DNA from 2 places in the Paenibacillus sp. P4_A9 genome. Region 1 is predicted to be linked to the other one. Evidence: a T-box and tRNA genes for the amino acid it is inferred to sense, from the RefSeq annotation. Region 1 holds a T-box; the other holds one or more tRNA genes.
The links. The T-box of region 1 lies ahead of AC1DVJ_RS24105 (valine--tRNA ligase). A T-box ahead of a tRNA ligase gene usually reads a tRNA of that ligase, here a tRNA-Val.
Positions count from the first base shown of each region.

Region 2: it encodes a tRNA-Val, which carries the amino acid that the T-box ahead of AC1DVJ_RS24105 (valine--tRNA ligase) is inferred to sense. The anticodon was not compared.

Region 1 covers NZ_JBFUHL010000052.1:26,515-38,994, reverse strand. Annotated here, with positions in the region: partial or broken gene AC1DVJ_RS24115 (RluA family pseudouridine synthase) at 1-78, shown strand, start outside; gene AC1DVJ_RS24110 (LysM peptidoglycan-binding domain-containing protein) at 195-1,265, shown strand; T-box leader at 1,461-1,720, shown strand; gene AC1DVJ_RS24105 (valine--tRNA ligase) at 1,777-4,437, shown strand; gene AC1DVJ_RS24100 (bifunctional folylpolyglutamate synthase/dihydrofolate synthase) at 4,508-5,881, shown strand; gene murC (UDP-N-acetylmuramate--L-alanine ligase) at 5,937-7,277, shown strand; gene AC1DVJ_RS24090 (SPOR domain-containing protein) at 7,597-8,958, shown strand; gene AC1DVJ_RS24085 (N-acetylmuramoyl-L-alanine amidase) at 9,014-10,252, opposite strand; gene AC1DVJ_RS24080 (DUF4321 domain-containing protein) at 10,417-10,659, shown strand; gene AC1DVJ_RS24075 (Maf family protein) at 10,711-11,313, shown strand; gene AC1DVJ_RS24070 (RrF2 family transcriptional regulator) at 11,436-11,885, shown strand; gene radC (RadC family protein) at 11,996-12,480, shown strand, end outside.
Region 2 covers NZ_JBFUHL010000060.1:4,916-17,395, reverse strand. Annotated here, with positions in the region: gene AC1DVJ_RS25090 (alpha-mannosidase) at 1-2,759, shown strand, start outside; gene AC1DVJ_RS25085 (MgtC/SapB family protein) at 2,964-3,674, shown strand; gene AC1DVJ_RS25080 (S1C family serine protease) at 4,074-4,829, shown strand; gene AC1DVJ_RS25075 (methyl-accepting chemotaxis protein) at 5,067-7,073, shown strand; gene AC1DVJ_RS25070 (DUF2277 domain-containing protein) at 7,131-7,409, shown strand; gene AC1DVJ_RS25065 (DUF1906 domain-containing protein) at 7,548-8,291, shown strand; gene AC1DVJ_RS25060 (hypothetical protein) at 8,361-9,500, opposite strand; gene AC1DVJ_RS25055 (alpha/beta hydrolase family protein) at 9,659-10,489, shown strand; tRNA gene AC1DVJ_RS25050 (tRNA-Val) at 10,539-10,611, opposite strand; gene AC1DVJ_RS25045 (hypothetical protein) at 10,972-11,166, shown strand; gene AC1DVJ_RS25040 (small, acid-soluble spore protein, alpha/beta type) at 11,573-11,776, opposite strand; gene AC1DVJ_RS25035 (hypothetical protein) at 12,054-12,215, opposite strand.

The DNA of each region.
Region 1 (12,480 bases):
CAAGATGAGGTTGTTGTTCATGCACCCTATCCACTAGATTTCAAGTTATTATTGGAACAGATGTTTGAGAAAAATTAAAAATGTAGTCATGCCTGGCCTCCCCCACCCATATACTTTTAGAGACAATCAAGTATATCACCCAACAATTCGGAGCTGATTGACGTTTCGAATTAACGGAAGGGAGGATTCATTCGGTGTCTGAACAACAACCAGGATTACGATTTGATATTTATGAACGTGTGCATTTGCAGGAGAATTTGGCGGCTATACAAGAGTTGAATGAGGTAGAATTGCTTCCGCATATTCAAGTACTAACGCTGGATGATCAAGCGATCTTAAAGGGGAATTTACTACTTACGGGTAACTACTTTAGTGAAGAAGGCGGTAGCCCTCGTACACTTGAGCATTTGATTCCTGTCGAAATCACGCTGCCCTTGAATCGCATTCATCGTGTAGAAGATATTCAGGTGGAAATCGAGAACTTTGATATCGACCTCTTATCGGCTCGCAGCTTGAATGTAACAGGAGTTCTTTCTCTGCAAGGTGTAGAAATGGTTTCTGCGCCGCAAGAAGGCTGGCGGGAGGAAGAAGAGGTTACTTTTGTACATCAAGTTGAGTATCCACGCTCCGAGCCTGTCATTCCGTACACACCAGCTCCCGTACTAGCACCAATAGCGCAAGAGCCGCAGGTTCCACAAGTGATCCAACCACCGCCGAGTCCAGTTCTTCCTACGCCGATTCCTACACCATCTCCAACCCTGATTGCAGCTGCACCTGAACCAGCGGTCATCGCGGCTCAACCAGTCACTCATGGTGATGACTCGTTTAGTGTAGAAGTGGAGCAAATCGAGCTGAAGGTAACCCCGCATGCCGATAGTACCGTTGTTACGGAGGAGAAAAAGGAGCTTAAAGTTGCCTTTGGCAAGAAGGCGGCGGACGCTGTGGAGGTAAACCCGTATGGCATCAAATCGTTATTATCAAAGGCAGGCTCGTATCTTTCCGATAAGCGGATTGCGGAAGCAGAGGCGAAAGCGGCTCTTGAGGCGGAATCGCGGATAGATGCCGTAGAGTGGAGACGATTATTTCTCCAGAGCAGGTCGGAGTCGCAAGAGTTTAGGAAGCTCAAATTATGTATCGTTCAGAAGGAAGACACCTTAGAATCCATTGCCAAGCGCTATCAACTGACAATTCGTGAGCTTCAACTCATGAATCGTCTAGGCGATCAAGATATTGTAGTGGGTCAAGTTATTTATTTGCCCAAATAAATACCGATACATAGGCAAGAGCCTCTGGCTGCTATCGCGGCTGGGGGCTCTTTATGTTTAAACGTGTATACAAATGCTATTTGTTCCCAATACTATGAAATAACGATGACATTCGCGGAAGCAGGCTTGTTACATATTGACTATGTGGCAAATGTTAGTTATCATATAGTGTAAATCATTTTCAAACCAACATATGGAATTGCAAGGATAGGGAGTAGTAGTCGGAACGCCCTTCAGAGAGTGGAACTGCAGCGCTGAGAGGTTCCTCAGGATACATCCGATCGAAGTCGCCCTGGAGCAGTAAATGTGAGTGCAATTGTCGAGATTTCATCTCGCATGCATTAGCATTTTCCGGTCGCAGCCGTTATCTGTTTTAAGTGTCATGTTATTTGCCATTGGGGTAAGTCGCATGAAATGAAGGTGGTACCACGGAAGCTATACCTTTCGTCCTTTTTTGGGCGAAAGGTTTTTTTGTGTTTATAACAACTAGCCAGATATGGAGGTACTTTATATGACCGAAACCAAATTACAAACGGAAATGCCTACAACGTATGACCCGAAAGAAGCGGAGCGTAAATGGTACGACTACTGGATCAAGAATGAATTTTTCAAAGCAGGCAACCGTCCTGACGCGGAAACCTACACGATCGTGATACCGCCTCCGAACGTAACAGGTATGCTGCACATCGGGCATGCACTTGATTTTACATTGCAAGATATTCTGATTCGTACGAAGCGTATGCAGGGCTTTGACACCCTGTGGCTGCCTGGTTCTGACCATGCAGGGATTGCAACGCAAACGCGTGTTGAGCAGAAGCTTCGCGAACAAGGGCAAACGCGTTATGATCTTGGGCGCGAGAAGTTCTTGGAGAAGGTCTGGGAGTGGAAAGAATTATATGCGGATACGATTCGCGAGCAATGGGCCAAAATGGGCTTCTCTCTCGATTATTCGCGTGAACGATTTACACTGGATGAAGGACTATCGCAAGCGGTTCGTGAAGTTTTCGTAAGCTTGTTTGAAAAAGGCTTGATTTATCGCGGTAACTATATTATTAACTGGGATCCGGCAGCACGCACGGCTCTTTCGGATATTGAAGTTGAGTACAAAGAAGTGCAAGGCGCGCTTTATCATTTGAAATATGAGACGACTGACGGATCAGGTTCGATCGTAGTTGCTACGACGCGTCCTGAAACGATGCTAGGCGATACTGCTGTTGCTGTTCATCCGAAGGATGAGCGCTACAAGCACCTCATCGGAAAGTCCTTGCTGCTGCCGATCGTCAACCGTGAGATTCCGATTATTGCAGATGATTATGTTGAAAAAGAGTTCGGCAGCGGCGCGGTCAAAATCACGCCTGCGCATGATCCGAACGATTTCGAAGTAGGAAAGCGTCACAACCTGCCGCAAATTCTTGTTATGGACGAAACTGGAACGATGAACGCGAATGCGGGCCCATACCAGGGGCAAGATCGTTTCGACTGCCGTAAGCAAATTGTTGCTGATTTGAAAGAACAGGGTGTTCTGATCAAAATCGAGGAGCACGTTCACCAAGTTGGACATAGCGAGCGCAGTGGCGCAGTAATTGAGCCTTACTTATCTACACAATGGTTCGTTAAAATGCAGCCGCTTGCTGATCAAGCGATTGAAGCACAGAAATCAGGCGCTGGTGTAAATTTTGTACCAGATCGCTTCGAGAAAACATATTTGAATTGGATTGAAAATGTACGTGACTGGTGTATTTCCCGTCAGCTATGGTGGGGACACCGCATTCCTGCTTGGCATTGTGCAGATTGCGGTCAAATCACGGTAACTCGTGAGGATGCAACGGCTTGCACACATTGTCAAAGCACGAATCTAAAGCAAGATAACGATGTACTTGATACTTGGTTTAGCTCAGCGCTATGGCCTTTCTCCACATTAGGGTGGCCGAATGATTCCGAGGATATGAAGCGTTTCTATCCGACGAGTGTACTCGTAACTGGCTACGATATCATCTACTTCTGGGTAGCTCGGATGATTTTCCAGGGGCTCGAATTTACGGGGCAAATTCCGTTTAAAGATGTGCTTATGCATGGTCTTGTTCGCGATTCCGAAGGCCGCAAAATGTCCAAATCGCTTGGTAACGGGGTTGATCCGTTAGAAGTTATCGAGAAATACGGTGCAGATGCCATGCGCTATATGATTTCGACAAGCAGCACACCGGGTCAAGATTTGCGTTTCCGTTGGGAGCGGGTTGAGCAAGCACGGAATTTTGCAAATAAGATTTGGAACGCATCCCGATTCGCTCTGATGAATTTGGAGGGTGTAAACGCAGCGGACATCGATTTGACTGGTCAATTAGGTACGGCTGATCGTTGGATTTTACATCGTTTGAATGAAACCGTTCGTGACGTGACTCGTCTAATTGATAGCTATGAGTTCGGCGAAACAGGCCGTCTTCTCTACAATTTCATTTGGGATGATCTTTGCGATTGGTATATTGAGTTCAGTAAATTGAGCTTGTATGGTACCGATGCAGCGGCCAAAAAGCAGACACAATCGGTTCTCGCTTATGTATTAGATCAAACGCAGCGTTTGATTCATCCGTTCATGCCGTTCATTTCGGAGGAGATCTGGCAGCACTTGCCGCATGTTGGGGATACGATTACGCTGGCGGCTTGGCCGACAGAGAACGCAGCCTTCGAAGCGCCTGATGCGATTCGTGAGATGGAGCTTTTGATGGAAGCGATTCGTTCCGTTCGTAATATCAGAGCAGAAGTGAATGTGCCTATGAGTAAGAAAGTAGAGCTTCTGATTAAACCGGCTAGTGCAGAGACACAGGACATTCTTCGCAAAAATGAGGAGTATTTGAAACGCTTCTGCAACACGTCCATGCTTGAAATAGACCTTACAATGGCGGCACCGGACAAAGCGATGACGGCAATTATCACAGGAGCTGAGCTATACCTACCGTTAGCAGGCCTGATCGATATTACGCAAGAGCTTGCACGTTTGGACAAAGAACTGCAATCCTTACATGGTGAGGTTGAGCGTATTGAGAAGAAGCTAGGCAATGAAGGCTTTGTGGCTAAAGCACCTGCTAAAGTTATCGAAGAAGAGAAAGCCAAGCTTGCCGATTATGCGGATAAGCGAGATAAAGTTATCGTGCGATTAGCGGAGTTAAAGGCATAAGGAACGCAAATTATACGATCGCCTAGGTTCGTCTACACGGTGATTCATATAGTAAAAGAGGATGAGAACAATGGATGAAATCAAGAATACTGTGGGTGAGTTCCAAACCGCACAGGAAGCCATTGATTGGATCGTAGGACGGATGGAGAAGCTTGGTATGAAGCCGGGCCTCCAACGTATGCAGCTATTGATGGAAAAGCTGGGGCACCCTGAACGCAGGCTGAAGTTCATTCATGTGGCGGGTACGAATGGAAAGGGCTCAACATGCGCTTATCTAGCTTCCGTGCTTCAAGCGTGCGGCTATGATGTAGGCACGTTTACGTCGCCGTATTTGGTGAGGTATACCAATCGTATTCAAGTGAATGGTGCTGACATTGCGGATGACGTATTGCTGCGTTTAGTGAATGACATGAAGCCGATCGTGGATGAGATTGCAGCAACTGAGGTTGGCCCGCCAACGATGTTTGAAATTTCGACTGCACTGGCCATTCTTTATTTTGGCAAAGTGGCTTATCCCGATTATGTGGTATGGGAAACAGGACTCGGGGGAAGGCTGGATAGCACGAATATCGTGAATCCAATCGTTACCGTTATTACCAATGTCGGCCATGATCACATGGATATTCTGGGTGATACGCTGGAGCTGGTAGCAGCTGAAAAAGCAGGGATTATTAAAGCAGGAGTTCCTGTCATAACAGCAGTTGAGCCTGCGGCGATTTGGAGCGTTATTGAACAAACTGCGAAGGCGAAGAAAGCGACGCTTTATTCCCTTGGTGATCAATTTTCACTGACTGAAGTGAACAGCACGCTAGATCGTCAAAGCTTCCAGTTTAATGGACCTTTTCGACCTATTCCGGATCTGTCCATCACGTTGAACGGTGAGCATCAATTGAAGAACGCGGCCGTAGCGGTCATGACACTTGAGGTGCTTCGTCAATATTATGCCACGATTGTGGAGGACGTAGATTTGCAGAAGGGGCTTGAGGGGACCAAATGGCCAGGTAGGCTGGAAATGGTTTCACAAGAGCCGCGGATCCTTATCGATGGGGCTCATAACCCAGAAGGGGCTGCAACACTGGCTGCAGCACTTCAAAACGTCTATAGCTATAAGAAGCTTCATATGATGATTGGAATGCTAGCAACGAAGAATCATACAGGCTACTTAAGGCATATACTACCATTGGTGGATACGCTCATTATTACGGAAGCTAATTTTCATAAAAAAGGGGATGCTTCCCTGCTCGCTGAAATCGCAAGTGGTCTTCTTCGAGAGATGAATCGTGAGGTTGACATTGTTGTAGAAAGCGATTGGAAGCAAGCTTTAACCTTATTAACAAATAGAACTGAGCAGGATGATCTGGCGGTCGTATCCGGCACGCTGTATTTAATCTCTGATGTTCGTTCTTGGATAACCTATCAAACCGATTCTGAAAAAGGATGGTGAGAACAGCGTGAGTCAAGCAGAACACGTACATTTTATAGGAATCGGCGGATACGGCATGAGTGCCATTGCCAAAGTCATGCTCGAGATGGGATACCGTATTTCGGGATCAGATCTAGCACAGCAAGAGCTTACAGATAAACTGAAAGCTAAAGGTGCTCAAGTGTTTATTGGCCATGAGGCGACTAACGTATCAGGAGCCGATTTGGTTGTATATTCAACGGCGTTATCCAAAGACAATGTGGAAATGCAAGCTGCAGAGCAATTGAACATTCCCATTATTCATCGTTCGCAAATGTTGGGAAGGCTGATGAACGAACGCAAAGGGATTGCCGTTGCAGGTGCCCACGGTAAGACAACAACTTCCTCCATGATTGCTTTGGTGATGGAGATTTGCGGCATAGATCCAACGTATATTATCGGTGGAGAAATCATGAATGTAGGCAGCAATGCCAAAGCTGGCAAAGGTGAGTACGTTGTTGCGGAAGCGGATGAGAGCGATGGAACGTTCCTGCAATATCACCCAACCCTCGCGTTAGTCAACAATATCGAAGCCGACCATTTGGAAAATTATAATGGCGATTTCGAAAATTTGAAAAAAGCATACAAACAATTTTTAAGCCAAGTAAGACCTGGCGGAAAAGCGATTGTCTGTCAGGATGATGAATTCCTGCGGGAAATGATTCCGGAAATTCAAAGCCAAGTGATTACGTATGGTATTGAGACGGAAGCGGATTATATTGCCCGTGACATCTCGCTTGGTGACCGCAAGGTTACCTTTACGGTAGAGTTCAAGGGCACTTCCTTAGGGAAAGTTAGTCTATCTGTACCAGGTAAACATAATGTTTATAACGCGCTTGCGACATTGATTACCTGCTTGGAAGCAGGTCTATCTTTCGAGAAAATTGCGGAAGCTATTCAAGAGTTTCGAGGGGCAAAGCGTAGATTTCAGGTGCTTGGCGAAGTTGAAAACATCTTGGTTATCGATGATTATGCGCATCATCCTACGGAAATTCAAGCAACGATTTCCGCAGCGAAAGCAACGAGAAAGCGCATAATCGCTGTGTTTCAACCGCAACGGTATACGAGAACCTATTACTTGTTTGAGCAGTTTAGCCGTTCCTTCCTTGAAGCGGATGAAGTGATCATAACCGATATTTATTCACCGGCAGGTGAACAACGAATTGAAGGTGTTGACTCCGTAAAGCTAGTCGAGCTGATACGCAGCAACAGCAACCCGAATGTTCAGCATATTGCCACCCGTGAAGAGGTACTAACCTATTTGGTTGACCACGTTCAGCCTGGTGACCTCGTCCTTACGATGGGCGCAGGTGACATCTGGAAGGCAGCCGATGGATTAGCTAAATCGCTGCGCAAGAAATACGAATCACATACGTAGAGAAAAGATCGCTGGAGCCAATGGGGCTGGAGGCGGTCTTTTTTTCTACCACATAAGAAAGTATGAGTTTTCGGCTTCCGAAAACAGCTTTCTTATTGGCGATAAAACCTACCATATATAGGGATCTTTGGTCGGAGACCAAAGTCTCTCCACTAATTAACGCGGTCGCTCATCTGTGAATGGCCTCGATAGAGGTTTTCTCATAAAAAAATCATATTAAGGTTCTCTCTCTCATACTCTAGTAACAGAAGATTGGGACAAGATGATACGGCATTGCGCCCGTTTCCAACATACATATGATGAGGAGTGTGGGAAGAGAATGAAAAAAGCTAGAATCACCTATCGATTCGACCCCAAGGAAGGGGCAGAATCAACACGCAGAGCAGCACGGGTCCATGATCAAGAGGAAAACGTAATCCCACTCTATCAAGAAGAGTATAAAGTTATAGACGCGAAGCTAGACCGCAATTCGAAAGAAGTGACGCCTTACGAGCAAGCTGAAAGAGAGCAAGTGGAGTCCTTATTTGAATCACATGCGCTGAATACGTTTACCACTGATTTTGGAAACTGGCATAGTCAGATCGAATCAGAGGGCGAGCGCGTAGAACGTATTATTCGTGAAACGCAGATAACCCGGGAGCAGCAAAATTCCCCACAACCATCTCCAGTCCGAAAAGATGTGGAGCCTGTGGATACGCGGGATGAGTGGTCCAATTGGACATCCAAGGAGCCTTACAGAGAGCCTTACAGAGAGCCTTACAGAGAACCATACAGGGAGCCTGGGACAGGGACTAGATATGCGAAATCGTCAGGTACCCCGTGGATTCGTATCGCAACATCGGTGGCTGGTGCAGTAGTAACTGGCATCGCGTTCGGTTTCTTCGTGCTCTCCATGTTCTCTTCGGATCGAGATCCGAGTGTTGCGACCTCGAATCCTGCTAAAATAACCGTGCCGTCCCCGAATACACAGGCTGCAGCAGCAACCTCGAAAACACAAACTGGCGTAGGGGATGTTGCTCTACCTGCGACATCGGTAGCCGTCACACCTGTGCAAATCCCTGCGAAATCGTATACCTTCTTGCAAAATGGCGTGTTTAGCTCCTTACAGGGAGCTCAGGCCGTACAGGATTCTCTTAGTAAGAAGGGGCTTGCATCAGCAATAGACAACTCCGACAAGCTTACTGTGTTTGTTGGCTTTGCTAAGACGAAGGACGATGCCATTGCGCTGAGACAAGGTGTGCAGGCAACGGATAAAACCATTGAGGTCTTTATGAAAAACGTGGATTTCCCAGCTGTAATGGGGATTCGTTGGTCTGGCGCAAAGCCAGAGTCCGTGGCCAATTACATTGCTGATGGCGATAAGCTCGTGAATACGATAAGTGGATTGACTCTTATCCATTTGGCAGAGACGAAGCCAACCGCTCTCACGGATGCATCCTTACAGGCGATTCGTACATCACATCAGGCACTCATTACGCTCGGCACAGGGCTCGCAGACGGAGCTGGGGATGATGTAAAGCAGTCGATGCAGAAGATGACAACAGCGATCAATCGTGCCGTTCAATCTATGGAAGAATACAAAAAAACGCCATCACAGGCATTGATGTGGCAAGCACAATCCTCTTTGATGCAGTACATTATTGCTCAGAAGGATCTTCTCAAATTGATTAGTGTTGCTTAAACAAAAAGCCGTGTACCTGAACTCTTTATCGGAGTTGAGATACACGGCTTTCCTGTTATTTGGTGATGTAACGATCGAGCAGGGAGGCGATTTCTGCCCTAGTCATCGTTTGATCTGGCTTGAAGGTAGTTTCCGATATGCCATTGATGATGCCTTTTTCTTTCAACGTGTTAATGGCTGAAGCACTCCAAAGCGATTTGGGTACATCATCGAATGCTGATTGATCCGTTGATTGTTTGGTTGGCGATGTCATTTGCAGAAGCTGATTAAATAAATAAGCAACTTCCCCGCGTGTAATGGCCTGATTAGGACGAATGGTTCCGTCCGCGTAACCTTGAAGTAGGTTTAACTTCCCTGCTTTGGCAAAAACGGCATTGGCCCAATGTGAAGCAGGCAAATCAGAGTAGCTTTTAGCAGCAGGTCCAGTCCCGCATCCATAAACATTGGAAGTCACACTTCCATTAGCGCTGCAGACAGAAGGCAGCTTGCTGAATGAGAATACACGATCCATCAGAGTAAGAAACTCTGCTCTCGTCAGCGCGCGGTCTGGCTCGTAATTGTTTGCAATACCTTCGACAATGCCTTTATTCTTCATGCGAAGAACGGCTGATCTAGACCAATGTACAAGCACATCGGTAAAGAGAGGCGGTTCATACGCGCTGATTCCATTGGCGATTCCGATCGCCATTTTGGAACGCATGGCATCGCTAGCTAGCAATGCTGCATCGCTTTTATTCGTGAGAAAGGCTGTTTCTACAAGAATGCTTGGAATTGTTCCCATTCGGGCCACATAGACAGCGCTTGGTGTCAGACCTAAGTCCTTGGTTCCGGCTTGTGCAAGCAAAGCGTCCTGTACTAGCTGAGCCAAATCTTTGCTGTAAGGCGTTAATTGGGTCATTGTGCTGCTTGCTGGATAATCCTCTTGCGGGTATGCGTTGTCATAGTAGAGCACCATGGTCCCATTGGCCTTGCTGCTCGAATGTGCATTGGCGTGAATGGATACGAATAAGTCAGCTTGCTGTTCGTTCGTGAATTCAACGCGCTGAGCGAGAGACAAGAAAGTGTCATTAGTTCGTGTTAAAATGACCTCATAACCTCGATCAAGCAAGGCTTGCCTTACTTTTAGGGTGATGTCCAAGTTGACATCGGTTTCACGGAGACCGCCAACGCCTGTTGCGCCAGGATCACTTCCGCCGTGACCGGGATCAAGTACCACCTTGAAAGCGAATGCATGATAGGGGAACGCAATTGTTAGTAATAAAGTGAACAGAATAAGTCTTTTGAGTAGAGTCATAGTTGAAATTACCTCCGGTAACTATCTTACTAGGATTGCTCTATTATGTAAGCAGGTAAGAATCACCATCGATTCATTGGGCGGCGCAGCCGCTTATTTTACATGGAAAAAAGAGGTGATTCCTCGTATAATAGGCTTGTACATACATAGAGAGGATGACAGGTATGAAAAAAAACACGTTTGCATTAATCATTTTTCTAATCGTCGGATTAATTACTGGGATTATTATCGGCCAGCTGCTGGCGCCCGTTCCTGCTCTCGCCTTTCTAACCAAATCAGTTCAAATTACATGGGAGCCTAAAGCGGATTTACAAGTTGTGAAATATGAATTTAACCTTTTGGTGAAGCTAAACCTATGTAGTATTATAGGATTAGTAGGAGCCTATCTCCTTTATCGGAAACTCTAGTGAGAAGTTGAATATGTAAATTGGTTGATTATAATTTAGGAGTTGTTAATTTTGCGTACCCCAGACCATGTAAGACTTATTCTTGCTTCTTCGTCGCCGCGGAGGCAGGAGCTTATTCAATCGTTCGGACTACCTTATATTATTCGGGTGAGTGACGCGGATGAGTCCGTCGAACAAAAAATAACGCCTGCTGAGCTCGTTGAATTGCTTTCTCTGCGTAAAGCCTCAACAGTCAGAGAAATGCTGGAAGAGCAAGATAAACACGGCGTTATCATAGGATCGGATACGGTTGTTGTTCATAACGATGAAGTTCTTGGTAAACCAGTTGATGAACAAGATGCCTTCCGCATGCTGAAAGGTTTACAAGGGAATATACATCAGGTATATAGTGGTGTTGCCTGCGTGGATGCTGCTACAGGTCAACAAGTTGTCTCGCATAGCGTGACCAATGTACGAATGAAGCCGATGTCTGACGAACAAATATTGCGCTATATTGCAACGGGGGAACCCAAGGATAAAGCTGGCTCTTATGCGATTCAAGGGATTGGGGCAACGATCATCAGCGGTATAGAGGGGGATTATTTCACGGTTGTGGGGCTCCCGCTTTCCTTGTTAAGTGATCTACTTCTAATGTTCGATATTCAAGTGTTGTAACACGATTTCCAAGCTTATCTATTCTACTTCCCAAATAGGGTGATTGGATTGACTGACTAATCTGTAAAGGTTACAATGACAGTAAGCGACATGACTTCGCATTTGTCTGGGAGGTAGCTGCCATGAACAGCGAATTTACAATTGCCGTCCACAGTCTGGTTCTATTAGCTCACTTGCCGGATCATATGGCAACTAGCGAAGAAATTGCAGTTAATGTGTCTACCCATTCTGCACGAATTCGTAAAGTCATGGGCTTTCTGCGAAAAGCAGGCTATGTGTCAACGAAGGAAGGCATCGGTGGCGGTTTTATATTAAGTTGTAAGCCTGAGGAAGTCACACTCGGGGAGATTTACCGTTTGACGTGCCAAGGTTCATTGAAGCCAAGTTGGTGCTCTGGTGATGAGTCCAAGCCTTGTATGATTTCATCCAAAATGGATCGATTGATGGGTAAGGTTTTCACCGATGCTGAAAAGCAGATGGAAAATTACTTTGAAGGTCATACAATCGGCAGCATGCTTGAACAAATAAGGGCATTAGAGTGTCCGGAATCGAATACAGAATCTCCATCCTAGAAGCCCTCGGATCTTACAATCCGGGGGTTTTATGTTGTTTTTGGGGTCAATATCTTTATGCATGGGATAGCAATAAGTAACACAACCTACATAACGGAAGAGGGGAAAACATGGAAAGCTCAAGCTTGATGCTGAGAGAAGTTCCGATTGAAGAAAGACCGCGGGAGCGAATGCTCCAATTGGGGGCGGGAGCGTTAAGCCATGCTGAGCTGCTTGCCATTCTATTAAGAACTGGGACCGTAGCGGAATCAGCCATTCATTTGGCAAGCCGGATTCTAAGTGAAAGCGGTGGACTTCGCAGCCTTGTCGATATGAGTAAGGACCAACTCACACTAATCAAGGGAATTGGAGATGCGAAGGCTCTTCAAATTATGGCGGGTATTGAGCTAGGTCGCAGGCTGGCCAAAAGCTCGTACGAGGAGCGGGTTACGATTCGTTCACCCAAAGATATCGCAAATTTAATGAGCGAGGATCTTCGGTATTTACAAAAGGAGCATTTCGTCTGTTTGTTTCTGAATACCAAAAATCATGTCCTTGCGCAAGAAACCTTATCGATGGGCAGCTTGAACGCTTCCATTGTCCACCCTAGGGAAGT
Region 2 (12,480 bases), on a different contig from region 1:
GCGTAAAAAGTGAATTGGAGCATCAAATCAGCGTTTCTTCGCTGTCTTTACTGGAGGAGGAAACGGACGATCTGTATTTCACCGCTTATGCGATGTTGAGAACCATCCGGGTACTAAACGACAACAGCTGGGAATATCAAAGCCTGCTTAAGGCGTTAGATCGCGCATTTCGTTTTATCGACTGGCGAGTTCCGGGCGATGCCAATTTTTACGCGAGCGTGAAAGAAGCGAACGCGAAGTTGAAGAAGGAGTTAGCGGCTATTCCGAAAAACAGCGAGGTTACAGTTCGCTGTATCGGTCATACGCATATCGATGTAGCTTGGCTATGGCGCCTGAAGCATACTAGGGAAAAATCGGCGCGTTCATTCTCGACAGTGCTCCGTTTAATGGAGCAATTCCCCGAGTACAGATTCCTGCAGACACAACCGCAGCTGTACGACGATATAGAAAAGGATTACCCTGAGCTGTATGGACAAATTGTGGATCGGGTTAGTGAAGGTCGCTGGGAAGCAGGGGGTGCGATGTGGCTGGAGTCGGACTGCAATGTTCCGTCGGGGGAATCACTCGTACGTCAGCTCATGTACGGAATGCGCTTCTTTGAACAAAAATTCGGAGCCAAATGTGAATATTTATGGCTTCCTGATGTATTCGGTTACAGTTGGGCCCTGCCACAAATTCTGATTAAGGCTGGCCTGCGCTACTTCATGACGACGAAGATTAGTTGGAGCCTTTACAACCGGTTCCCCCATGATACGTTCATCTGGCGGGGCATCGACGGCAGTGATATTCTTACTCATTACATTACAACGCCCGAAGCGAACCGCAGTCCGGACAGTAATAATAAATACTATACCTACAACGGTCATATTCTCCCCGAGACGGTAACCGGAATTTGGGATAATTACCGTGACAAAGAAATCAACGATGAGCTGCTTCTGTCCTTCGGATATGGAGATGGCGGCGGTGGTCCGACTCGGGCGATGCTGGAAATGAGAAGAAGGCTGGATCAAATGCCGGGTCTGCCGAATGTGACGATTGGCCGTGCGGACGAGTATTTCAACAAACTCGAAGCGAAAGTGAATGAGACGGACCGCTACGTTCATAAATGGGATGGCGAGCTCTATCTAGAGCTGCACCGCGGTACGTATACTTCCCAGGCATATAACAAGAAAATGAATAGGAAGATGGAAAATCTGTTGCGCGATGCCGAGATGGTGTCCACCTTTTTCGGTTCATTGGCGAGCTTCTCCCTTTATCCACAGAAGCAGCTGAATGACTGTTGGAAGATCGTTCTGCGCAATCAATTCCACGATATTTTACCTGGCTCTTCGATCGCGGAAGTGTACCAGGATTGTCATGTAGAGTATGCAGAAGCAGAAGCGTTGGCAGCAGGGGCCAAGATGGAAAGTCTGCAGGGACTTGCTGGGCTCATTCGCACTGGAGATTCACCAAGCTGGATTGTCGTGAATACGCTTCCGTGGAAACGTGGTGATCTAGTCAGCTTGCCGTGGGAGGACCGGTTTGAGGGGAAAGTTTGGTACGACACTAACAAGCGAATTCTCACGGCGCAAAGGGTAGAGAATGCGCAGCATGGCAGCGCTCTGCTGCTACAGGTTGATGGGATTCCAGCGCTCGGTTACACAACGATAAGCTGTGAGAACGCCGCCGCCGCCGATTCACCGGCATTAAGTCGGATTATCGCAACGAACTGTTCCGCATCGACGCCATTCTATGAAATTGAGTGGAACGAGCAGGGACAATTAAGCCGAGTTTTCGACAAGCGTACGAAGAGGGAAGTGCTGGCAGCCGGGGAGACGGGGAACCGTTTCGACGTACATGAGGATAAGCCGGTCAACTGGGACGCATGGGACATCGATATCTTTTATCTCGAGAAAGTACGTTACATAACAGATTTGACTTCCGTTGAAGTTATTGAACAAGGCTGTCTACGAACAATCATTCGCTTTATTTGGACGTATGAAAAGTCACAGTTGGAACAGGATATGGTGCTTTATACGGATAATCCGCGGATCGATTTCGTTACGCGTGTAAACTGGCAGGAAAGGCAGCAACTGCTGAAGGTGGCATTCCCAGTCGACGTACGTGCCACGGCTGCAACTTTTGAGATCCAGTTTGGCAACGTACAGCGTCCAACGCATTGGAATACGAGTTGGGATTTTGCACGATTCGAAACGTGCGCACACCGTTGGGTGGACCTCTCAGAGAGAGGGTTCGGTGTAAGCCTGCTGAACGACTGCAAATATGGGCATGACGTGCGGGACAACGTACTTCGCTTGACTTTAATCAAGTCGGCGATTAGGCCAGACCCGACGGCCGACCTCGGAGAGCACGAATTTACGTATTCGCTTCTGCCACACAACGGAGACTGGTTTAACGCCGGTACGATGGTGGAGGCTAACAAGTTAAACATTCCCTCATCGGTGATGGAACTGCCTGCCGGAAGTGCAGGTTGTAAGAATAAGCTGCCCGCCACGCTGAGCTTCTTCAACTGCGACGCAGATCATATTGCAGTCGATACTATCAAGCGTGCAGAGGATTCTGACCATTGGATTGTTCGCTGCTATGAATATGCGGGACAACGTGGGACGGCGGAGTTCACAACGCATTTTCCGATCGCGGTTGTAGAAGAAGTAAACTTGATGGAGCGCGAAGAGCAGCTAATGGAGCATAACGACAACAAATTTGCGGCCTTCTTCAAACCTTACGAGTTGAAAACATTTCGTATTCGTTTAACCTGATTTCCAACTAATTACCGCTGTCGCTCCAGAAATCATAAGGAATTCACAGCGACGAATCGGCTGGAAGTGGAGAAGTTCCGCCGATTTTCCAAACAATTCTCCGAACATTTCTCACTCTAGGGCGGATAAGAAGCAGAGTGCTTATGATTTCGGCAAGAAAATACAGGTGACTGACAGAAATACAATGAAACGGGGGGGATAAGTATGGATGACATTCTACATACCAGTCCTTGGTATATAGATAATTGGCATTTAACCTTAAGAGTGCTCATTTCATTAGTGCTAGGAGGGTTAATCGGCCTCGAGCGTGAACAGAACAACCATGCGGCAGGTTTACGAACGCACATTCTTGTATGCGTTGGTTCATCACTCATCATGTTATTATCCATGTACGGCTTTAACGAGTTCGTGGATGAAACGAATGTCCGGATTGACCCTGCACGTCTTGCAGCTAATGTTATTACGGGAATCGGGTTTCTTGGCGCAGGTACAATCGTATTTAACGGTGCATCGATCTCCGGTCTGACGACGGCGGCTTCCTTATGGGTTGTTGCTGGTATTGGTTTAGCGGTAGGCGCAGGATTTTACTATCCGGCAATCTTAGTTACCGTAGTTATGTTTATCAGCTTGTACATCCTCAATAAAGTGGAGAAAAAATGGATACGCAGCTCAAAGCGGACCCACGTGATCCGAATTGAGATGCCCGACCGTACAGGCGCTTTGGCCGCAGTTTCGGCAGTTTTGGCTCGCAGAGCAATAGATATTCGTAAAGTTATTATTGAAGATCGACGAAAAGGTGAGCAGGAGCTCATATCGATCTTCTTGTCAGTCAAAATGCCTCGTGCAGATGTCCTGCTTCCAGTGACAGACGAGTTAAGGCAAGTTGAAGACGTACTCGAAGTTGGTATTGAATAGCGAGCAAAAAACACGGAGAAACATTCCGTGTTTTTTGTCTTGTGTGCGCTTGGCAGCGCATCGTGCTAAGGGGTGGAAGTCCCAAGTACACCGTGAGATGGCGGAGGTACATAGTTGACCCATAGTGCTCTGTCCGTATTTCATCCCCAAAGGGGATAAACACGGACGAGCCGGATGCGATGACCCGCACGTCCGGATCTGCGAGAGGCCCATGCAATTGCGCATGGGTCTAGTCGATTTACAATTTATACAGAATTTTTTTAACAGGGAATTAGAAGGCTGTTGTAAAAATCAGATACAATATGTATCTTTGAAAGAGAATGCGTGATACAATTAGTATTATATGAAGAATGGCCCCCCAATTAGTGGGGAGTATCTTTATAATACAAGAGGTGAACAATGGAGTTACTTCGGAAAATCTTGTATCACTATCACCGTCTCTTGCTCAACTCGCAAACAAGTGAACCGCAATCCTTCAAACTACTTGAGTACCACGCTAGCAAAATGAAGTACTATGCAGGTTTACTCCTCGCAGTTATTCTATTATTCAACCAGCCGATCCATGCTGATATACAGACGGATGAGGACAAGGCTATCTCATCTGCACAGAAACTGATCAAAGCATCTGTGATGATTAACGCAGAGTTGTTTACATCGGGAAGTGGTTTTTACATTTCTCCGGACACGATCATTACGAATGCACATGTGGTTCATGAGCTTCCAACATCTACGGTTAAATTTAGCAACAAAGCTGGACAAACGTGCACGGGGACTGTCGGTTATCGGGAGGAAAAGCTGGATCTAGCAATCATTCATACAGCATGTATCAGTGATACTGTGTTGTCGCTTAGCACGGACGTAACGGAAGGGCAAACCGTGTTAGCCTTTGGCAATCCTAGAGAATTTCCATTCACCCTGTCTAAAGGCATAGTGAGCAGTCTAAGATGGGACATGATCCAGTTTGATGCGAAGGTTACTTTTGGATCATCGGGTGGTGTATTGGCTAATCTTAATGGCAAAGTGATTGGTGTTGTGGCTAAAGGAGCAAAAGATACAGATTACATGGGATTCGCTATAAAAGCTTCAGATGTTAATAGGTTTATCCTAAGAAGTGGAGAGGTAAAGGGGTATATTAACAGTTCGGCGGTCAATTAGAAACAAGCAGCAGCTGAAATGGCAAACCAGGAACTGAGACGTGCCTAAAGAAGCATGTTGATTCTGCAAAATTGGCGAGCAGGTGGCTTTCTGGAAGTAGATCATTCTACTTCTGGAGAGCTTATTTTTTTGATCAAATCGGCTATCGCAAATTCCCGTCTTTTTTGCAGGAATTTGTAGAAAAATGGCGAATTAAAACATGGGAAATCATAGAAATCACAGAAAAGGGAGAACGACATGGCATTTAAATCAATCAAGCACAAAATTATTTGGCCCTTAATGATTGTGTTGTTAGCAGTGTCCGTTGGGACAGCGACAATTACGTATCAGCAGACGGCTGAAAGTCTACATGAGAAAGGCTTTACGACGTTAGAAACGGCTCGGATTGGAATTGAAAACGCTTTGATTGCGAGAAAAACAACGGAAAGTGTAATGGAGAAGGAAATGGTTGGACAAGCGGCCCTTCTGTCGTATATGTACGATAGAATTCCCATGACCTATAAGCAAGCTGTCGAATTAGCTGAGCGCTCCGGAATAGATGAGTTTTGGATTACCAATGCACAGGGACAGTTGGTGCTAACGAATGCGGGCGAAAAGATAGATTTCAATTTCGGTGCTGACCCTAAGAATCAAGCGTATGAGTTTATGGATTTAATTACTGGTAAACAGAAAGTAGTAACACAGCCGGCTCAGAAGAGAAGCATCGATCCTAAGGTGTATAAATATGTCGGGGTGTCCGGTTGGTCATCTCCACGCATTGTACAAACAGGAAGAGATGGAGCCGCGCTAACTGAACTCGATGGCAAAATAGGTGCTAAGCCGGTGCTGACTCAATTAAAGTCAGAGCTTAGCGGAGATGTGCTATTCGCTGGTGTCGTTGATTCCACCGGTAAACTCGTTGCTTCATCTGATGATGCCATTACGCAATTAGACGCAGAACTGCTTGACTCTCTTAACGTGAGTCTTACAGCGGAGCACAAAGCGTACAAGACAATGTCTCATAATGGAACAAAAGCCAAGTATTACTTTAGAGCGTTGTCGACGGGTCAAGTGCTTGTACTGGCACTGTCGGAGCAGGTCTTGACCAACTTCTTTTACTTCACATGTATTGCCACATTAGCAGGCTTACTGATTGCAGGGGCTGTATTGTTTTTCATTGTCAGTCGCCAGTTCAAAAGGCTGGAGAGACTGCAAGCTGCCATGGTTGCGATTGCTCAGGGAGACGGAGATTTAACGAGAAGGCTTCCCGATACTTCGATGGACGAAATCGGCAGATTGTCGACTGCGACCAATCAATTTATTGAGAAAATTCATACGATCGTCAAAGATGTTAAACAATCTGCAAGTCTGAGCAAAGGCAATGCCGATCATATCAAAGATTCGATGAATCAAACAAATACGATTTCATATGAAATTAATACAACCATCCACGAATTGGCAACAGCCGCTGCGAGTCAGGCGGAGGTCGTGGAGGATGGGATGAAGGGCGTTCACGAATTGGCGGAATTGATTGATGACACCAAAGAACATGTTCAAATTCTGCAAAATAATAGTGCGATTATTCGCGAGAAGGAAGAGCGCGGCGCTGAATCGATGCGAGCAATGATTGATTTGATCCGCAATAATGTTACCGTGACCAAAGACGTGGAGTCCAGCGTAGGCAAACTTATGCAGGATATTGATGCCATCAAAGAGATGGTCACCACGATTCATAACATCTCGAGACAAACGAATTTACTTGCGCTTAACGCCTCCATTGAGGCGGCTCGGGCTGGTGAAAACGGCCGTGGATTCGCCGTAGTTGCTGCTGAGGTGAGAACGCTATCTGTACAAGCTGGAGAGGCATCTGAACATATTCAGACGTTGATTGAGAATGTCTTGCATTCTGCACAGCAAACGTCTTCAGCGATGGAGCAGTCGCTTCACATCGTAAGTTCGCAGGAAGAGAACGCAGGAGAGACATCGGATACATTTGATTTTATTCATACCTCTTTGCAGCAAATCCATGAATCAGTTGAAAAGATCACGACAGATATGGAGCATGTAAATAACCGTAAAAACAAAATTGTTGGCTTTATCGAGCTTTCCTCCGCGAGTTCCGAAGAGACGGCAGCAAGTTCCGAGGAAGTTTTGGCCAGCGTAGAGACGTTGGGACAGATGTTCAACCGTGTTCAAAAAGAAACGATAGAGCTCCACGATCAGATGACAGGCTTGCAAGAAGTGGTTAATAGATTTAAGGTATAATGGTGATAAAAGTATTTATTTATTCTATGGGCTGTGTATAGCCCGAAGGAGTACACTATGTGCCGAAATATTAAGCCGCTTTTCAACTATGAACCGACAGTAACGGAAGATGAAGTTCGGGCGGCGTCGCTGCAATTTGTACGTAAGATCTCAGGGTTTACGGAGCCTTCCAAAGCGAATGAAGCAGCCTTTCAGCAGGCAGTTCAAGATGTTGCTGTCGCAGCTCAAAAGCTTTTGGATGCCATGGTTACCCATGCAGAGCCTCGTAATCGTGAGGTGGAAGCACAGCGCGCCAAGGAACGAAATGCGATCCGTTTTGGTACGAAAGAAGTTTAATAGATAGAAGGAAAGGGCTTTTCTCTCCGGAGAGAAGTCCTTTTTTGTGCCCGAGTTCTTGTCTCTAGATTCTAGCTAGTGTCGCGCGATTCTAGTTTTGCATAAGCTAGATTACTAATTGAAAGTGGGTGATTGCAAGTGACGAAAGGGTTTGATTGTTCAACACCGCTTACGGCACAAAAAGCGGCTGCTTTCTTCGGACAAGGTTATACATTTGTCGCCAGATATTTGGTGCCAGGTGGTACAAAGGCATTAACGAAATCAGAGGCTGATGCAATTAGTGGAGCTGGCTTGCAGTTGGTATCTGTTTTTGAGACAACTGCGAGTCGTGCACTTGGTGGAAGAAATGCTGGATTGGCAGACGGAGCCACCGCCTTACAAGTTGCAGCGCAAGTAGGCCAGCCGGAGGGGAGCTGTATCTATTTCGCTGTTGATTTCGATGTATCTACTGACCTAATGCCAACGGTCATTGATTATATTAAAGCTGCAAGTGAGGCTACGACTTCCTTTACAACGGGTGTGTATGGTTCATATGCTGTGATGGAGGCTATGTATGCCGCAGGTGCTTGCTCTCATTTCTGGCAAACGTATGCATGGAGCGCAGGAAAGAAATCGACGTTCATCCAGATTTATCAATATTTAAATGATGTGATGGTGAATGGTATTGCGATTGATTATGATGAATCTTATGGGAATGAAGGCTGGTGGAATTCACTTGTTATTCCAGAACCACCTAATTATCCGCTTTCAGTTCATGATGCCAATGCGATCATCCCTTTCCTTTCAGCAGGGTATTCAGCTACGTCCTCAAAAGCTGCACAAGAAGAATTCCATCGACTTGCCAATGAATTACGTAAGATTTCTGGACAATCCTTGCAATAATTGTGGGGAATAGGAGAATAGCAATAAAGCCCGGCCGCTTTGGATGAACTCAAAGTGGCCGGGCTTTACTCAATTTATCACCGCGCTGCGTATGTACCACCGATCTTGCAATGAGGCACGCTCTAGATGGAAAAGCACGCGCCGACTAGACACCGCGGAAGCTCTAGCCGCAGTCATTGTCACATTGACTGCGGTGTCGAGCTGCAGGAGCTGGGACACATCCTGCTCCGGGAACTTGGACAGGCGGCGCATGCTTCGCACGTGCATCGCCTGTTCTTGCCCTGTGGTGACCTGCAGCAGCTGCAGGTCGCCTTGATGTGCTGCGCTGATCCACACGTCGATCAGCCCCCAGGGCGAGAGCTTGCTGACGTAGTCCAGCAGCAAGCCTGCGGCCCGGTGCGCCATGACCTGGTGCGCCGGGTCCATGGAGCGGGAGCCGTGGGTCACGCTCCCGAGGAAGTGAATACAGAAATGACCGTTGAAGTCATTTCCAGGTATACCATCACCGCCGTGAGGCATGCCGTGCATGGAGGCGGCGAGTGTGCGGCCATTCAGCTTGACTAGGACCGCGCGGCGGTCCCAGCTCCATTTGCCGCCATAAATGCTTTTGAGCGTCGCAGAGTCGGTTTTGGTGAGCGGCTGAACATCCGCATGATGAGAGCCTGCGCGACGCTGCCCTTCGAAACTAAGGCCACTCTCTACATCGAGGACGGTGAAAGAACTATATTTGGGAAGCACGAGGCTGGCTTCCTCCCAGGTGAGCAGCTCGCCATAATGCTTGGCGCGGATTGCTAGAACCTGTGACTGAAGCGTCTCCTGCGCTTTGCTCGAGATCTTGACGATTTGCTTCGCTCCCAAATCGATAACCTCACCAGTTGGGGTCAGACCCAAGAGCATGGATTGTTCGTTTTTGATATAACGGAGCGTGGTGTCTGGCATTAGAGGTTCTAAATAGGGATCACCCACTGTGCCCGACTCAAGCTCTCGTTGCAATGATTTATCTACAAAAGACATCTCTGTTTGATATACAGCTCGAGGAGATGATTTGACAAGTAATTGAATCGAGTCGGAATCAGCAGATACTTCCCGATGCAGCGGCAGGGTACTTTCAGCCTGGGTGCTAGCAGCTAACCCTTGACTCAAAAGGAGCGTAAGAAGGAATGTGACAAGTAGTTGTCGCTGCCTGATAAGAGATCGGACTGAATACATATGAGGGCTTCCTCCTTTTTCGGTTAGGTATATTGTCATAGCTAAGCTAAGTGTTTGCTTTTTTGCATGAATTTATAAAAGGTACGAGTTAGATTGTGATAAAATAACAACAGAATTCGAATGACCGAACAATTTGGAACGGAAGGAAGGAATTTCATATGGAAGAACCCAAAGGAATACCTTTTGAATTACATATCACCGACCAGCGGGTCGTGCGAGGCGATGTTTACAAAGCCAATACTGCACCAAGTAAAGGGACACTACTACTATGTCACGGCTATAAAGGATTCAAAAATTGGGGGATGTTCCCGCATGTAGCTAGCGAATTAGCTGAAGTTGTGGATGTCGTTGCATTGAATTTTTCCCATAATGGAGTTGGCGAAAATTTGATGGATTTTACGGAGCTTGAGAAGTTTGCCCGTGATACCTACTCCAGGGATATTGAGGACATTCAGGTTGTCATAGCTGATATTCACAAAGATGAGGCGGTGAAACCGATCTTTTTGCTGGGTCATAGCAGAGGGGCTGCTGTGAGCTTGATCTACGCGTTAGATCATCCCGAGGAAATTGCCGGTGTCATCAGTTGGAATGGCATTGCCAATGTAGATTTGCTCACACCTGAGAATAAAACAGAGATGAGGGCCACTGGCCGCTCCTATACCTTGAATGGGCGAACGAAACAGATGATGCCGCTCGATCTCGAGATTCTAGAAGATATGGAACGAAATAAAGAGAGATTTGATATTATCAGTAGGGTCAGTGGAGCAAGTTTTCCAATTACACTTATTCAAGGAACAGCGGATGGGGAACGAGGGATTCGAGGTTCAGAGAATTTGGTGGCTAATAATGCTAATATTCAGTGGGTGAGGATTCCTGAGGGGAATCATACCTTTGGGAGTGTTCATCCTTTTCAGGGTGAGACACTGCCTTTGAGAGAGGCAATTGTTGAAACGAAACGTGCGATACGGGGGATGTTGGAGTTGTTATAAAAATAAAGAAACCCGCAAAGCATAAGGCTTCGCGGGTTTCTTTTCGGTATGACCTGTAGTGGGCTCGAACCACTGACCCCTACCCTGTCAAGATAGTGCTCTCCCAGCTGAGCTAACAAGTCGTTAATGGATACAGGTAGTAATATACCAAGAATTCGAGAGATTGTCAATTGATGGGTGGTGTTATTTCTGCCAGAAAAAGATCAGTTTATGCAGGATTGAATAAGGATTTCGCTTCTTTTTGGACCGCGGTATAAAGGAAGTGGGTTGTTCTTCTGTAAGTGTTGAATCTGATGTATTCGGGAGTAGAATGGAGCGCTCTTCGTTCGAAATCCCCTGTGATGTCATCGCAAGTTGTCAGCCTCTCTGGTAATGAATGTGAAGTTAATGTATCATATCCATGCGATGTTTCCTAGTATAGCTTTCATCTTGCGTGAATTTATGGTAACTTGAGATCATTAGAGTTTGGGAGGACGAAGGTTATGACGAAACAACAGCATCGTTGGAATTTGCGTTTAAAAAGTAGTAATGTGTATTTAGGCACTGTGTACCTAGGCGATCCGCTACCTGAAGTGGAAGATGTGATCATGATCGGCGAGAAGAAATATACGATTCTTGAGCTCGGTAGTACACGAGATGCAAGTGACGTTTTCGTTGAAGAAGTTAAGAAGAAGTAGTTGAATAAGCAAAAGAGCTGATCTAATGATCAGCTCTTTCATTTATTTGTAATATTGTATAAGGACGCAAGGCAATCAACAAACATTTTATTATACTCTTCGCGGGATAAGTCTTTATTACACGCAATGTCTCTTCCCAAAAATTGAAACCAGGTGATTTCTGTAAGATTCTTTTTGTACACAAACTTGTCATGCTGAATAAGAAAGGTCGGTTCAACATTCCTTTTTCGGGGATAGAGGCAAGGTAATCATACTAAAACTTGGTAATCAAATATAGAGGTTTGGGGAAACTGTGAGGAAATCGAAGGGAAATCGGAGGATATTTAAGAAAAAAGAAAAAGACTGAAGTCACTCTAAGGAGGATCGAGTGATTCAGTCTTTTTGAGCTTGCTCCTACATCAAAGGATTAGCGTTTGTAGCCGCCTAGAGATTGTTCAGCCATTTGCACTAATCTTTTTGTGATGTTGCCACCGATTGAGCCAGCATCACGTGTTGCCAAATTGCCGTTGTAACCAGAAGGGGAGAGAGGGACACCAATTTCCTGAGCGACTTCATACTTCATTTGATCAAGTGCTGCCTTTGCTTGTTGTACGACTAAAGTTTTAGCCATTCAAAATCATCTCCTTTTTTTTGGTACACCAGTATTATTTGAATGTTCAGAATATTTATTCGCGGAATTCAATAAAATTTTCAAAAAATTTTTACCACATTAGAAAGATAAGTTTTCGGTTCCCGAAAACATCTTTCTAATTGGCGATAAAAACAACCTTTAAAACGCGGTCGCTCATCTTCGAAGTACTTCGATAGAAGTTTTTCTCATGTAAAATCAATAAACCCCCAACGGTTAAGTTGAGGGGGATATTTGATATATTATGATAACGGTTACATTATTCTTCTTCGGATTGTTCGATTTCTTCCTCTGCAGCTGCTGCTTCTTCAATCGCTTCAGCGATTTCTTCTTCAGCCTCTTGACTCACCACTTCTTCAGTGGATTCAGCAGAGATTTCTTCTTGCTCATTTTGTTGTACTACTTCTTCCTCTTGGCTCATTTATGTCACCTCCTCTGATACGTATAGTAACATTGTATCAGTTCTACTAGGTTATACAAGTAGGTTGGAAGCCTATCTAGCAGATTTAATGTAATCTTGATAAATCTGTCATTCTATAGGGATATACCGATGCGGAATAGGTCGAATAAGAGGAGAAAATCCGCTATTTTCGCGGGTTTTAGTGATTGTGCATGTTTTGTTTTTCTATGAATATAAATGAGGCTATGCAACAATATTTTCATGATTTACTATGCTGCGTTTCTAT